4 regions of the Desulfothermus okinawensis JCM 13304 genome follow, and region 2 is predicted to be linked to each of the others. Evidence: riboswitches for the same ligand, from Rfam matches in the RefSeq annotation. Region 2 holds a riboswitch; each other region holds the start of a gene.
What was found. Region 2 has a riboswitch for cobalamin ahead of ACYQ0O_RS08435 (carbohydrate porin). Riboswitches for the same ligand answer to the same signal wherever they lie in the genome.
Positions count from the first base shown of each region.

Region 1: it holds a riboswitch for cobalamin, as region 2 does, so the genes downstream of both, ACYQ0O_RS01905 (sirohydrochlorin cobaltochelatase) here and ACYQ0O_RS08435 (carbohydrate porin) in region 2, are expected to answer to the same signal.
Region 3: it holds a riboswitch for cobalamin, as region 2 does, so the genes downstream of both, ACYQ0O_RS07990 (hypothetical protein) here and ACYQ0O_RS08435 (carbohydrate porin) in region 2, are expected to answer to the same signal.
Region 4: it holds a riboswitch for cobalamin, as region 2 does, so the genes downstream of both, ACYQ0O_RS07960 (DUF2162 family putative transporter) here and ACYQ0O_RS08435 (carbohydrate porin) in region 2, are expected to answer to the same signal.

Region 1 is NZ_BAAIEW010000003.1:25,153-28,320, forward strand. It holds gene ACYQ0O_RS01900 (TatD family hydrolase) at 1-689, opposite strand, end outside; cobalamin riboswitch at 791-1,071, shown strand; gene ACYQ0O_RS01905 (sirohydrochlorin cobaltochelatase) at 1,197-2,171, shown strand; gene ACYQ0O_RS01910 (TolB-like translocation protein) at 2,206-3,168, opposite strand, start outside.
Region 2 is NZ_BAAIEW010000019.1:19,579-22,746, reverse strand. It holds gene ACYQ0O_RS08440 (acetate--CoA ligase family protein) at 1-541, shown strand, start outside; gene ACYQ0O_RS08435 (carbohydrate porin) at 634-1,767, opposite strand; cobalamin riboswitch at 1,942-2,226, opposite strand; gene ACYQ0O_RS08430 (tetratricopeptide repeat protein) at 2,404-2,925, shown strand; gene ACYQ0O_RS08425 (hypothetical protein) at 2,936-3,168, shown strand, end outside.
Region 3 is NZ_BAAIEW010000017.1:55,743-58,910, forward strand. It holds gene ACYQ0O_RS07985 (ABC transporter substrate-binding protein) at 1-895, shown strand, start outside; cobalamin riboswitch at 888-1,169, shown strand; gene ACYQ0O_RS07990 (hypothetical protein) at 1,299-1,559, shown strand; gene ACYQ0O_RS07995 (TonB-dependent receptor plug domain-containing protein) at 1,613-3,168, shown strand, end outside.
Region 4 is NZ_BAAIEW010000017.1:46,643-49,810, reverse strand. It holds gene ACYQ0O_RS07975 (cobaltochelatase subunit CobN) at 1-112, opposite strand, end outside; gene ACYQ0O_RS07970 (DUF2149 domain-containing protein) at 54-392, opposite strand; gene ACYQ0O_RS07965 (MotA/TolQ/ExbB proton channel family protein) at 389-1,012, opposite strand; gene ACYQ0O_RS07960 (DUF2162 family putative transporter) at 1,009-1,728, opposite strand; cobalamin riboswitch at 1,848-2,126, opposite strand; gene ACYQ0O_RS07955 (hypothetical protein) at 2,253-2,375, opposite strand; gene ACYQ0O_RS07950 (hypothetical protein) at 2,396-3,010, opposite strand; gene ACYQ0O_RS07945 (nucleoside recognition domain-containing protein) at 2,937-3,168, shown strand, end outside.

The sequences.
Region 1 (3,168 bases), on a different contig from region 2:
ATTTTTTGTCCCCCATCACTATTTAATAGTATTTTGTTTATGTCGTAGAGATTCATATTTACTATGGATTCTACATCTTCTTTACTAGATTTTCCTTGTTGTAAGGTAATTCCTATATGGACATGGATATTTTTTAATAATTCAATGGTACTTAGTTCAACATGATCAATTACTATTTGCTTGTGAAGCGCATTATAATTACTTAAGATTTCCAAAGTTTTTTTGGTAATCTCGTATTTGTTGTTTCTCGGTGTATGAATCCCAATTCTTTTATTCTCTGGCAAATAGTTTATGCACCAATCTAGTTGTTCAATAAATATCTTTTCTTGGTCTTGGTCGTATCCATCTAGACCTATTTCTCCTATACCAAGACATTTAGGATCTTTCATGCTATTTTCTAGGGCCTTTTTTATTTCAGTGGGTAGATTCTGTTTGTCCTTCAATTCCCTGCAAATAGTCCTGGGATGTATTCCCACTTTATAAAAAAAAGGAGAATTGACTTTAGATATATTCCTTGTGATTTTTGCTAAATAGTCCCAGTATTGGGCATATTGGGATATATCTTTGATTTTATCATTATACGCCCAAACAATACCTCCAATATTGTTGGAATAGTACTTTTGGGGGAAATCTCTGTCTCTTTTTATCAAGATATCCCCATGCATATGGGAGTCAATTGCAACTATCATCTCATCCCTCCATTATAGTTGATGGGGAATTCTAAAATCCAATTAAGAATATTGTCAAATCATAATATTTAAATAAAACTATTGACTATTTGAAAATGAAAAATTATTAGCCATTTTGTGGTGCCCAAATTATGGGCTTAAAAGGGAAGCCAGTGAAAATCTGGCACGGTCCCGGCCGCTGTGACAGGGGACGAAAGCTGCAGATGGCCACTTCCCCGCCACCTTTTTAAGCAAGGACGTAGGTGAAGACAAAAGTTTTTGACCTTCACACACTGCTACTAGCAAATAGCAGGTCCTTCACTTGAAAAGGTGGCGGGGTGGGAAGGAGCAGTGAGTAGGATGATCCTGGAGTCAGAAGACCTGCCACAATAATTTTTTTTCATAATCTGCCAGGGACAGATTAGCCTTTAAGGGTGAAGAAAACTCGGGTGCAACCCTTTAACTGGATTTGTGTCCAGTTAAAGGGTTTTTTTATTTTTAATTATCTTTTAAAAGGAGGTAGCTGGCATGAGGTTTTTAAGGGTTTTATTTGTAGCAATTATTTTATCAACATTGATCCTGGGCAGGGGAATGGCTATGCAAAATCAAAAATCAAAAACTGCAATCGTGGTTGCAGCATTTGGTACCACGTATCCCAAAGCGCTAAAGTCTCTTATCAATGTAAAGGAGGCAATAGAGAAGGACTTTCCCTCTGTTGAGGTGAAAATGGCATTTACTTCAAATATTATAAGAAAAATCTGGCATAAAAGGCAGAACGATCCTAAATGGAAAAATAGAAAGGATATCCCAAGTGATATACTCCATGTAAAGGGTCCCCTTGCAACCATTGCTGATTTGCAAGATGAGGGATATAGGACAATTATTGTTCAGCCAACTCATTTCTACGCAGGTGAAGAGTTTATGGACCTAAGTTCATATATAAATGGACTAAATTCCATTAAGACACTAAAGAAAAAATATATGCCCTTTGAAAAATTGGTTATTGGACGTCCAATAACAGGTATGTGGGGTCCAAAACACGACTATATTGAAGATATTGAAAAGACAGCAAAGGCCCTTAAGGATGATGTTATGTATGCGAAGAAAAAACACGCGGCCCTGGTATATATGGGACATGGAAATGAATTTTTCTCAACAGGTATCTATGCTCAGCTTCAAAAAAAGATGAGACAGATGTATCCTGGGGTAAAGATATTCATTGGTACAGTTGAAGGATTTCCTACTTTAGAGGATGTGGTATCTGGACTGGTCCACTGCAAGGTAAAGAGGGTGGTGCTAAAGCCACTTATGATGGTGGCAGGTGACCATGCAAATAATGACATGGCAGGAAATGATAAAGATTCCTGGAAATCTGTGATTAAATCCAAAGGGATTAAAGTCTATCCAGTAATAAAAGGCCTGGGCGAGAATCCCGAGATAGTAAAAATAATTGTAGAACATGTAAGGCAAGCAGCAAAAGATAATGGGATTGATTTAGATTAAAGAATAGAGGGGAGATTTTACTCCCCTCTATTCTTTAGAAACATGCTTCCGTTACATAGAATTTGGGTCCTGGTATTCTGATTGCCTGTCCAATTACGCAGTTTTTTTCAAAAAATAATGGTAGTCCCTTGAGAAATCCAAGAAATTTTTCTTTTGCCTCTACTCCATCCACTACCATAAACGTACTTTTACCATTGCTTGCCACATAGGTTATGTGCTTTCCATCTTTAGAAAAATAGGGAAAATCAGTCCATGTATATGTTTTGCCCTCCACACCATCTAGTACTATAAAATACTTCTTATTTTTCACAGCAATGTATGCCAGGTGTTTCCCATCATTAGAGAATTTAGGACGCCTTACAAAGTCGTAGCCTTTACCTTCTTTTCCATCCAGTACAATAAACCACCTTTTTCCCTTTCTGGCCCTATAGGCTACATGTTTTCCATCACTGGATACCACTGGTAGGCCTACTGAGTCATAAAATTTTTGAGGTTTATTATTTATAAAAACAGCTCCTTTTTTTTCTCTAACCCCCATATAAAAAAGCTCACTTCCCTTTGAAAAGAAGTAAACTCCAATTTGATCCAATTTAGGTCCTTGTTTTCCATCTAACACAATAAACATTTTTTTGTCTTCATAACCCATGAAGGCAATGTTTTTACCATTATATGAAAATATGGGGGTCCCAACAAATTGATAGGCTTTAGATTCTTTTCCGTCTATAACTGCAAAAAAATCCCTATTAATCCTTCCAACAAAGGCAATGTGTTTTGAATCAGCACTAAACACTATGTCTTTTACTTCATCATAAGAAGAACCTCCAACTATTTTTCCGTCCATGACAACACTGTATTTGTCTTTTATTTTAACAGCATAGGCAATGTGTCTGGAATCTGGGCTGAAATGGGGCTTTAAAACAAGGTCATATTCTTTAAGTTCCTGGTTGTTTAGACAAATGGTTGATTTGCCATTGTCTTTTAAAGCCACAATGGCAAT
Region 2 (3,168 bases):
TCCTGTGGTCCTAAAGATAGTATCCCCTGATATACTCCACAAATCAGATGCCAGAGGAGTCCTTGTCAATCTTTCCACAGAAAAGGAAATAAGAGAGGGTTTTAATAAAATAGTGAAAAATGCGTATGAGTATAAAAAAGATGCAAAGATTCATGGTGTACTTGTACAAAAAATGGCTCCAAGGGGTATAGAATGTATAGTTGGTGCAACAAGATATCCAAGATTTGGTCCCCTTGTTATGTTTGGCTTTGGAGGGGTTTTTGTTGAGGTTTTTAAAGATGTGTCCTTTAGAATAGCCCCCCTATCTAGAGGAGATATTAGGAGAATGGTCCAAGGTATAAGGGCATATAAACTCCTTGAAGGATTTAGGGGGGATAAGAGAAAAGACATAGATGGTTTAGAAAAAGCTATAATGAAGATATCCCATTTGATGGTAAATCATCCAGAGATCCAGGAGTTGGATATAAATCCCCTTATTGTCCATGATGAGAATATGGGTATTAGCGTTGCTGATTGCAGAATTATTTTGAAAAAGAAATAGGAAATAAAAAGAGACCTGAATTCGCCATAAGGGAGGATTATTTTTCAAACTGCGAATCCAGGTCCTATAGAATAAAGAGTGCTTTGGGCTTGCTAAAACTCTACTACATACCTGACCCCGTATATGAAACCATCAGTATCATCTATATTGTGTTTGTAGTTATCATCCATATATTGGATATCCAGTGACAGATGACTGTAGTCAGTTACCTTGAATTTTATATATCCTTCCACTGCCTGGGTGTTGTCCACGTCTGCCTTGTCAGCACCGTCTAGATATGCATATCCAACACCTATTTCATCATCCTCTCTTCCCCATAGTTTACCGTTTATATTGATTCCACCTGAATACATGGTATCAAAATCAACTATTGCATCGTCGTCCTGCCATCCAAATCTGAAAAATACTCCAAATATGTCTCCTAATTTTTGATCTATTGATACTCCAATTCCCTGATATCTTTCTTCTGAACCCTTCCATCCTTGAAATTCTTCAGTGGTTTCATATCCCGTTAACCTGTAATTGCCTTGGCCCAGGGGCGTGTTTAGATTGTATCCTATTTCTGCCCCATAGTAATTATAGGATTTTGTATCGTCCTCATCTGGTGTCTCCCATTTATCTGTCTTTGTGCTCATTCCAAGGGCCTTTATATAAAAGTTCTTAATGGATAGCTCAACTACTCCTCCAATATCGTAAGAAGGTAAATTTAATAGGGGATTGTTTACAAATACCTCATTCATAAATTGAGTTGCCTGGTCGTTGGCAAATTCATTTGCATCCAAGTATGCAGTGGAGTCAATTATCCCAAAAGTACCTGACAGAGATATATCTTGGGATATGTTAAAGGTATGTTTATACCATGCCTCCAATAGATAGTCCCTACTCCTTCCATTAATGTCCTTTACATCGTCTTCAAGGTCTTCTGCATAGGATGAGAACATAAATGGAGAATTATTATGTAAACTATTTCCTGCTGCAAAACTAAAGGTGAGCTGCAACTCGTCTATGTCCGTGGGATGGAAATTAAAACCAATGTCTGATGATACACTGCCCCTTCCCAGACTATCGTCAGTGTTATTAGAATCATAGTCCATATACTGATATGCCCCAGATATGGACACATCTAATGAGAGTTCTTTTGTAATGTCATAGGCATGGACATAACTCTTAAATGTGGTGGATACAAGAAAGACTAAGGCCATGAATAAGATTTTTTTTGATACCATAAATCCTCCTTTTGCATTTTTTGTGTTATTTTTTAAAAAAGTGTATGTAGGATATATTATTATTTTTTAAGTATCAAGTATTTTTTAATAAAAAAATCCCTGAGATTAAAAAATCTCAGGGATTTCCCTTTTTTATCCCCAATTTAAAATATAGCCCCATGTCCCGAGGGCAATATTTTAAATTTTACTCAGGCAGGTCTTCTGACTCTAAGGATCATCCTACTTGCTGCGCCTTCCCTCCCGCCCCGCCACCTTTTCAAGTGAAGGACCTGCTCTTTGCAAGTAGCAGTTTGTGAAGGTCAAAAACTTTTGGCTTCACCTATGTCCTTGCTTAAAAAGGTGGCGGGGAAGAAAGTGGCCTTTTGCAGCTTTCGTCCCCTTATCACAGCCGCGGGCCGGTTCCGGATTTGCACCGGATTCCCTTTTAAGCCTAACGGCACCTGATGCAGCTTTTTTATCTCATATCCATATGCTTTGTCAACAAATAGCAAAATTTTTTATCAATTACCCCTTGTCATAGGCATCCTTAGTGTATAAAATCCCAAAAATTCTTGATGTCGGATATTTGAGTGACATTAGCCCAAGTTTGTCATTTTGATAAACTTGGGCGAATACTTTAATAATAAGAGGATTTTTATGAAAAAGACCTATCTAAGCAGGCGGGATTTTTTATTTGCCTTTAGACAGCGATTTTCAACTAAACCATCTAGGGCTTCTTCCTTTACAAACAAAGATGCAAAAAAGGCAGACGAATATTTGTCACAGGGTAAATATGAAGATGCCAGGGATATATATCTTAAAATGGTTGAGGAAAGATCAGATAATTTAGTTGCAAGGCAAAAATTGGCCTATTGTTATTACAAACTAGGGGATATAAAAAATTCCATGAAGGAATTTTTGGAATTAAAAAAAAGGGGAGTTAAAAGCAATTTTGTGTCCCTTTATTTAGGCCTTTGTTTTGCCCATAGGGGGGACATCCCAAATGCTATTTTATCTCTAAAAGGATTTTTTGACATTACAAAACCCATAGTGCAAAGGGCAATCAATTTGCAGATTGCACTTTATGATTCAAATATGGCCAAAAAAGAAGATTTAATCAATTGTATTGAAGGGGCTATAGAGGAACAAAATAAAATGGATACTGCAACCAGTATTTAAGGGGAGTTATATGAAAAGCTTGGAAATTTTAAAAAAAGTTGCAGAAAAGATTGTATCTTTAGATAAAAGGGTAGTTGAGGTATTTATACACTCAGATTCACCAAAGGATCCTTTAAAAACCGATGAAATATATCTTGTATGTCATCTATTAGATCCAGAAATAACCCATGATTTAGATGCATTTGATGATATGGGAACCATCTGGTCCCTTGAAATAACGGAAAAACTGACTCCTTTTTTAGA
Region 3 (3,168 bases), on a different contig from region 2:
TGGATGTTTTGGAATAGTAATGATAATAATATATTGTAATCTAATGTTAATTTCAGGACATTGTGAACAAATAAAAGATATATCAGGGACTACTATAAAACTACCCTTTTATCCAAAAAGAATAGTATCCCTTGCTCCCAGTATAACAGAGTGTCTCTTTGCAATTGGTGCTGGAGATAGGGTAGTTGGTGTAACACAGTTTAGTAATTATCCACAAGAGGTAAAAAGATTACCAAAGGTAGGGTCATATATTTATCCAAGCATTGAAAAGATATTATCTCTAAAACCAGATCTAATTCTGGCAACTAAAGATGGGAATCCAAGGCACATAGTCTTAAAATTAAGGAATATTGGCATAAAGGTCTTTGTAGTAGATCCAAGGGATATTCACTCTTTATTTTCCACCATGCTTGTTCTGGGAAAACTAGTAGGATGCGAAAAAAAGGCCAAATCAACGGTGGACAGATTAAGAAAAGAAGTAGATAGTATCACACAAAAGGGAAAATTGTTTAAATATCCACCAAAGGTCTTTTTTCAAATAGGAATAGATCCCATGGTGACAGTTGGAAGGAATACATTAATAGATAATTTGATAAAGATAGCTGGAGGTAAAAACATCTTTGGGAGTTTTCATGGTTATCCCAGAATATCCGTTGAACAGGTAATTGGACTAAATCCAGATATTATCATAATAACTTCAATGGTCCATTCTGCTTCAAATTTAAATAGACTGAAAAGTCTCTGGGAAAAATATAAAGAGATTGATGCAGTTAAATACTCAAATGTGTTCGTGGTAAATTCAGATTTTTTTAATCGTCCCGCTCCAAGGGCGATTAAAGGACTAAAACTTTTGTCCATGATCTTTGAAAAGGCAGTAAATAAAATTAGCAATTAAAAATTGTTCAGGTGCCATTTAAGCTTAAAAGGGAATCCGGTGAGATTCCGGAACCGGCCCGCGGCTGTGATAAGGGGACGAAAGTTGCAAAAGGCCACTTTCCCCCGCCACCTTTTCAAGTGAAGGACTTGCTATTTGCAAGTAGCAGTATGTGAAGGTCAAAAACTTTTGGCTTCACCTATGTCCTTGCTTAAAAAGGTGGCGGGGAGAGGGAAGGCGCAGCGAGTAGGATGATCCTTTGAGTCAGAAGACCTGCCTGAACAATGAGATTTTTAAGTTCCTTCGGGGCAAGGGGCTTAAGACAAAAGTCTTTGGGGATAAAAACGGGAAATCCCTGAAGTCCTTAACTAATTAGGATTTCAGGGATTTTTTTATTTAAAAACCAGAAAAAGGAGGAATGGTTATGAAGACAGGAGTTATTTGTTATGTAAGGACAGACACAGAGAGATTGGATTTAGACCAGGTAAAAAATGAGTTAAAGAAGGTTTTTAAGGATGCAGACTTAATAGAAATTGCCCATTCTCCAGGGAGTGAAGAAGACATAATGAGGGCGTGGTGGCAGATGACCACCAAAGGCATGAAAAGAATTTTTCTCAGATTTGTTGAAATTGGAAGGGACATGGGAATCAAGTTTACTGGCAAAGAAATGAGATTATATGGTTAACAAAATTTATTTTACCCAGGTTTTGGCAAACTTGGGGTAGGAGGTAAGTAAAAATGAAAAAATGGATTTTTCTTGTTGGTATTTTAATCTTTACTGTTTCACAAAATTCATTTGCACAGCAAGGTAAATATTCTCTGGATACAGTGGTGGTAACTGCAAGTAGATACAAAGAATCTATAAAAGATACCCCTATGAATGTTGAGGTTATTGGACAAAAAGAGATAGAGGCATCATCTGCTAAAGATTTAGGGGAGCTTCTTGCTGAAAAAGGGATAGGCACAATTAGGGAGTATCCTGGTACTCTCACGTCAGTAGGGATCAGGGGTTTTAGGACAGATACACATGGAAATGATTTACTTGGGCATGTTCTGATCCTTTTGGATGGACGCCGTGCTGGAACAGGAAATGTTGCAAAGATCTTAACAAAAAATATTGAGAGAATTGAAATAATCAGGGGACCAGGGGCAGTACAATATGGCTCAGCAGGTATTGGTGGTGTTATAAATGTAATAACAAAAAGGGGAAAAGGAAAACCCCATGCATTTTTAGAAGGAACCCTTGGTAGCTTTAATTACCAGGATGGCACAGTGGGCTCTTCTGGAAAAATCAAGAACTTTGATTATTCATTTGCATACAGCAGGGGTAAGATGGATGATTATGACACAGCAGATAATGTAAAATATAAGAATACGGGGTATGATAAAAAAGAAGACTATTCCTTTAATGTGGGATATGAGTTTTTGCCAGGAAATAGAATTGGGGTTATTTATACAAAATTCGATACAGACAGGGCAGGTTCTCCTTCATATTTAAGTAAAAATGATTTAGACGATTATTCTGATAAGTCACTTAGTTCTGCTGATTTTATATATGAAGGAACACTTCCATCTCTGCCCATTTTCTGGAAAGTAAGATACTTTCAAGGGTATGATAAAAATAAATGGGTGGATCCTATTTTTAGTAATCCAGATGGTTGGGATGATGGTACCCCGTCTATTCAATACACAAAGCATAGAGGCGCACAGGCACAGATTACCCTAGACCTGGACAAATACACTCTTACCACTGGTTTTGATTGGGTTTATTACAAAATTGAATCCTCTTATTCACCAAAAGAGACAAAGTACAAAAATCCTGCAGGGTTTGTCCTGGCAAAAATAAAGTTACTAGATAATAGCCTTATTTTATCAGGTGGAGCCAGATACGACAAATATAAGGTAGAAATTGAAAAAGGAGAGGGTAAGGATAAAGACAAAACACATCTTTGCCCAACCATAGGAGCAGTATATCTACTTACTGACAATATAAAATTAAGGGCAAACTATGGACAAGGATATAGAATGCCCAGTGCCCAGCAACTGTCTTCAGATTATTATGTATGGGGAACACATTATAGGGGTAATCCAGATCTAGATCCAGAGAGGAGCTGGACTGCAGAAGGTGGTGTGGACACATCATTTGAGTTTTTGGATGCATCCTTTGGATATTTTTACACTTATTTTAAGGACAAAATAGAGACTAAATCAGATTATATAAATGGAGTAGTAACTTACGAAAATCATGGACAGGCAAAGATTCAGGGGATTGAGGGAAGCCTGGCTTTGTATAT
Region 4 (3,168 bases), on a different contig from region 2:
TGGCATAGCAAATATTACTTAATACCACAAAAATAAAGAGTGAGAAAATAATTTTATTGGTTTTCTGGGATATAGATAATTCTACCATCTTTAAGCCTGTATGCTGTGCCAAGTTTTTCCCCTTCTCCCTGACCTATTTTTTTTGTAACCTTATATGCCTTTATAACCTTTCCCTTTTTTGTAATTATCTCCATTTTCACATGGTTATCTTTTTTTATTATGGTTATTTCTGTGTCTTTATTAAAAAAATCTGTTAAATGATAAACGCTTAAAAGAGCTAAAAGAAGACTTACAATAAATACTAGACCAAGATCAAAGAGGTTTGCAACTCCAGATAAGGGATCATCGTCAATATTAGAAAATTGATATCTCCTTGTTTTTAAGAATTTCATTTTAATACAATCCTCATAAAGGCCTCTGTGATTACCTCTATATACATGATATCTTCTTTAATCCATCTTTCCTTGATAATAGAGTAAAAGTAAGCAATAACTCCCAGGGCAAGCCCAACAACTGTTGTGGTAAAGGCAATAATTAAACTTGAAGATAACCGGGTAATGTCCCCTGAGCTAAGTGAACTAAGACCTGTTCCCATTGGAATAAGAGTGCCCATGAGTCCAAGACTTGGACCTATTCTAACTATCATTTTTATTCTGTTTAGTTCTGAAATCATATTTAATTCTGTATGTTGCAATAGATTTTCAACTGTTATATCAAGGAATCCATTTTTATTTTTTATTATATTATTTAATTTAAGCACATAATTTTTCACATTAAAGGTAAATTTATCAAGATATTGATCAGATAATTCTTTTTTACTGTCTATATCATTTAATAATATATCAATATTTAATGATTTTACTTTTCTTTTTCGTTCGACAAATTCAGATAAAAAATTACCTGAAACATACAAAATATAAATACCTAATATTACCAACAAAATCATTACAGGAAGCATCAGGGAAGATGAGATAACATATATAATAGTTTGTAAAATAGAGTTTATATTCATTTTATTAAATTCCTTTTATGAAAATAGCCAAATAATATTATAATAAGTGAGCTTATTATGATATACATATCTTTTAGACTAAATTTATGGCTTAAATTAGAATGCATTGATAGACGATAGATATTAGTGAGTTGTCCAATTTGTGGTGCAAGTAAATAAACCAATAAAAAATATATTCCTATAAAAATAAGTGTATATCCTAGAAAATTTATAAATGATACTTTCCTGTACCATCTAGTTAATATATCCAATAATATAAGGGTAAAAATTTGAATAGCTAAAAATATAAAATAAAAACTAATAAGATATTTGATATTATACTTACCAATAAATTTAAATAAAAAAGATAAAGTTAAGAATATAACTATCATACAAAGGGGACATGGTATTAATAAAAATAAATAGGCCTTTGTATTTTTTATTTCCTTACAAAGTATATTAATCCCCCAATATATCATGCCAAGTGCCATTATTAGATGGATGGACATTCCTGATTTTAAAAATCTTTCAAATAGAGGAAATATACTTGTTATATCAACGTATTTTATAATAAGATAAGATAAATAAAAGATAGAAAAATAGATAGCTACAGTAGTTCCCAGCATTGTATAATAATGCCTCTTGTTATTTTTTATATAATATAACCCCATGGCAGATTTTACCGCGAAAATTGATAGAGTAAATATTATTCCAATCAAAAATGACCTTATAATCATCCTTAAACTTTCCCTGAAAATAAAAAAATCCCTGAAATCCTACCAATTAGGACTTCAGGGATTTCCCGTTTTTATCCCCAAAGACTTATATTTTTAAGTCCCTTGCCCCGAAGGACCTTAAAAATATCCTTGCTCAGGCAGGTCTTCTGACTCAAAGGATCATCCTACTCGCTGCGCCTTCCCTCCCCCGCCACCTTTTTTAGCAAGGACATAGGCGAAGCCCAAAATTCTTGACCTTCACACACTGCTACTAGCAAATAGCAAGTCCTTCACTTGAAAAGGTGGCAGGAGAAGTGGCCTTATGCAGCTTTCGTCCCCTTATCACAGCCGCGGGCCGGTTCCGGAGTTTCACCGGATTCCCTTTTAAGCCTGACGGCACCTGAACAATTTTTTGTTTCTGCTTGGTTGAATCAATGCTTACAAAGATTAATTTTTGTTGTCAAGTTAGTTTGACAAAAGGATTTAATTAAATAACAGCCTCAATTCTTGTTACATTTTTATTGAACTAATTCAATTTCTTAAATTTATCCTATCCTTTTTATTTTGATTTTTGACTGGCTGTTAATCATACCATATTTTTTTGAATTCCATTTTTTCTTAATTATTTTGTCCCATAAATTAGATAAAAGATCTTTTCTAACACTCATCTGTTATCCCCCTTTTTTGTTTAATCATTAATAGACATGGGACATATGGAACTATTGCTACAACCATCACATCCTATATGTACTTGTTTTTTCAATGTCTCCACCTCTAAAATCTCAGCGCCTTTTGTTTTGAGAAAATAAAACAAAGCCATAAAAAATATGCATATTCCAATAATCCATGCAATTGATAAAATAGGGTGTTTATTAAATGTGGCAAGCTGATAAAATAGGGTAGATACTGACCAGGCAATGATTATTGTATATATTACAATAAAGGTTGTCCACCTTGGTCCTGCTTCCCTGTAGATTGTGGCAACTGCAACTAAACATGGGGGAATACCTATATTTTTATTTGCAATGTATCTTACCTTTATGTTTACTATTAATGTTGGAGGATGTTTTATTGATTTTTTTGATATTTTCTGTGGAACAGTATTCGTAGATGGTCTATCCCACTTACTAAGTAATTTCCATTTTCCAGCATGGATTATCACAATACTCGCCAATGGAGTAGGAGCGGGCATCCAGACTGTTGCAACCTTTATCCCCCCAATAGGATTTATGTTCCTGTGCCTTTCTATCTTAGAGGATTCAGGATATATGGCCAGGGCTGCTTTTGTTATGGACAGGCTCATGAGGGCAATTGGTCTACCTGGAAAGGCATTTATTCCAATGTTAGTTGGTTTTGGGTGTAATGTCCCTGCCATTATGGCAACCAGGACCCTGGAAAACGAAAGAGACAGGCTCATGACCATAGCCATGAACCCATTTATGTCTTGCGGCGCCAGACTCC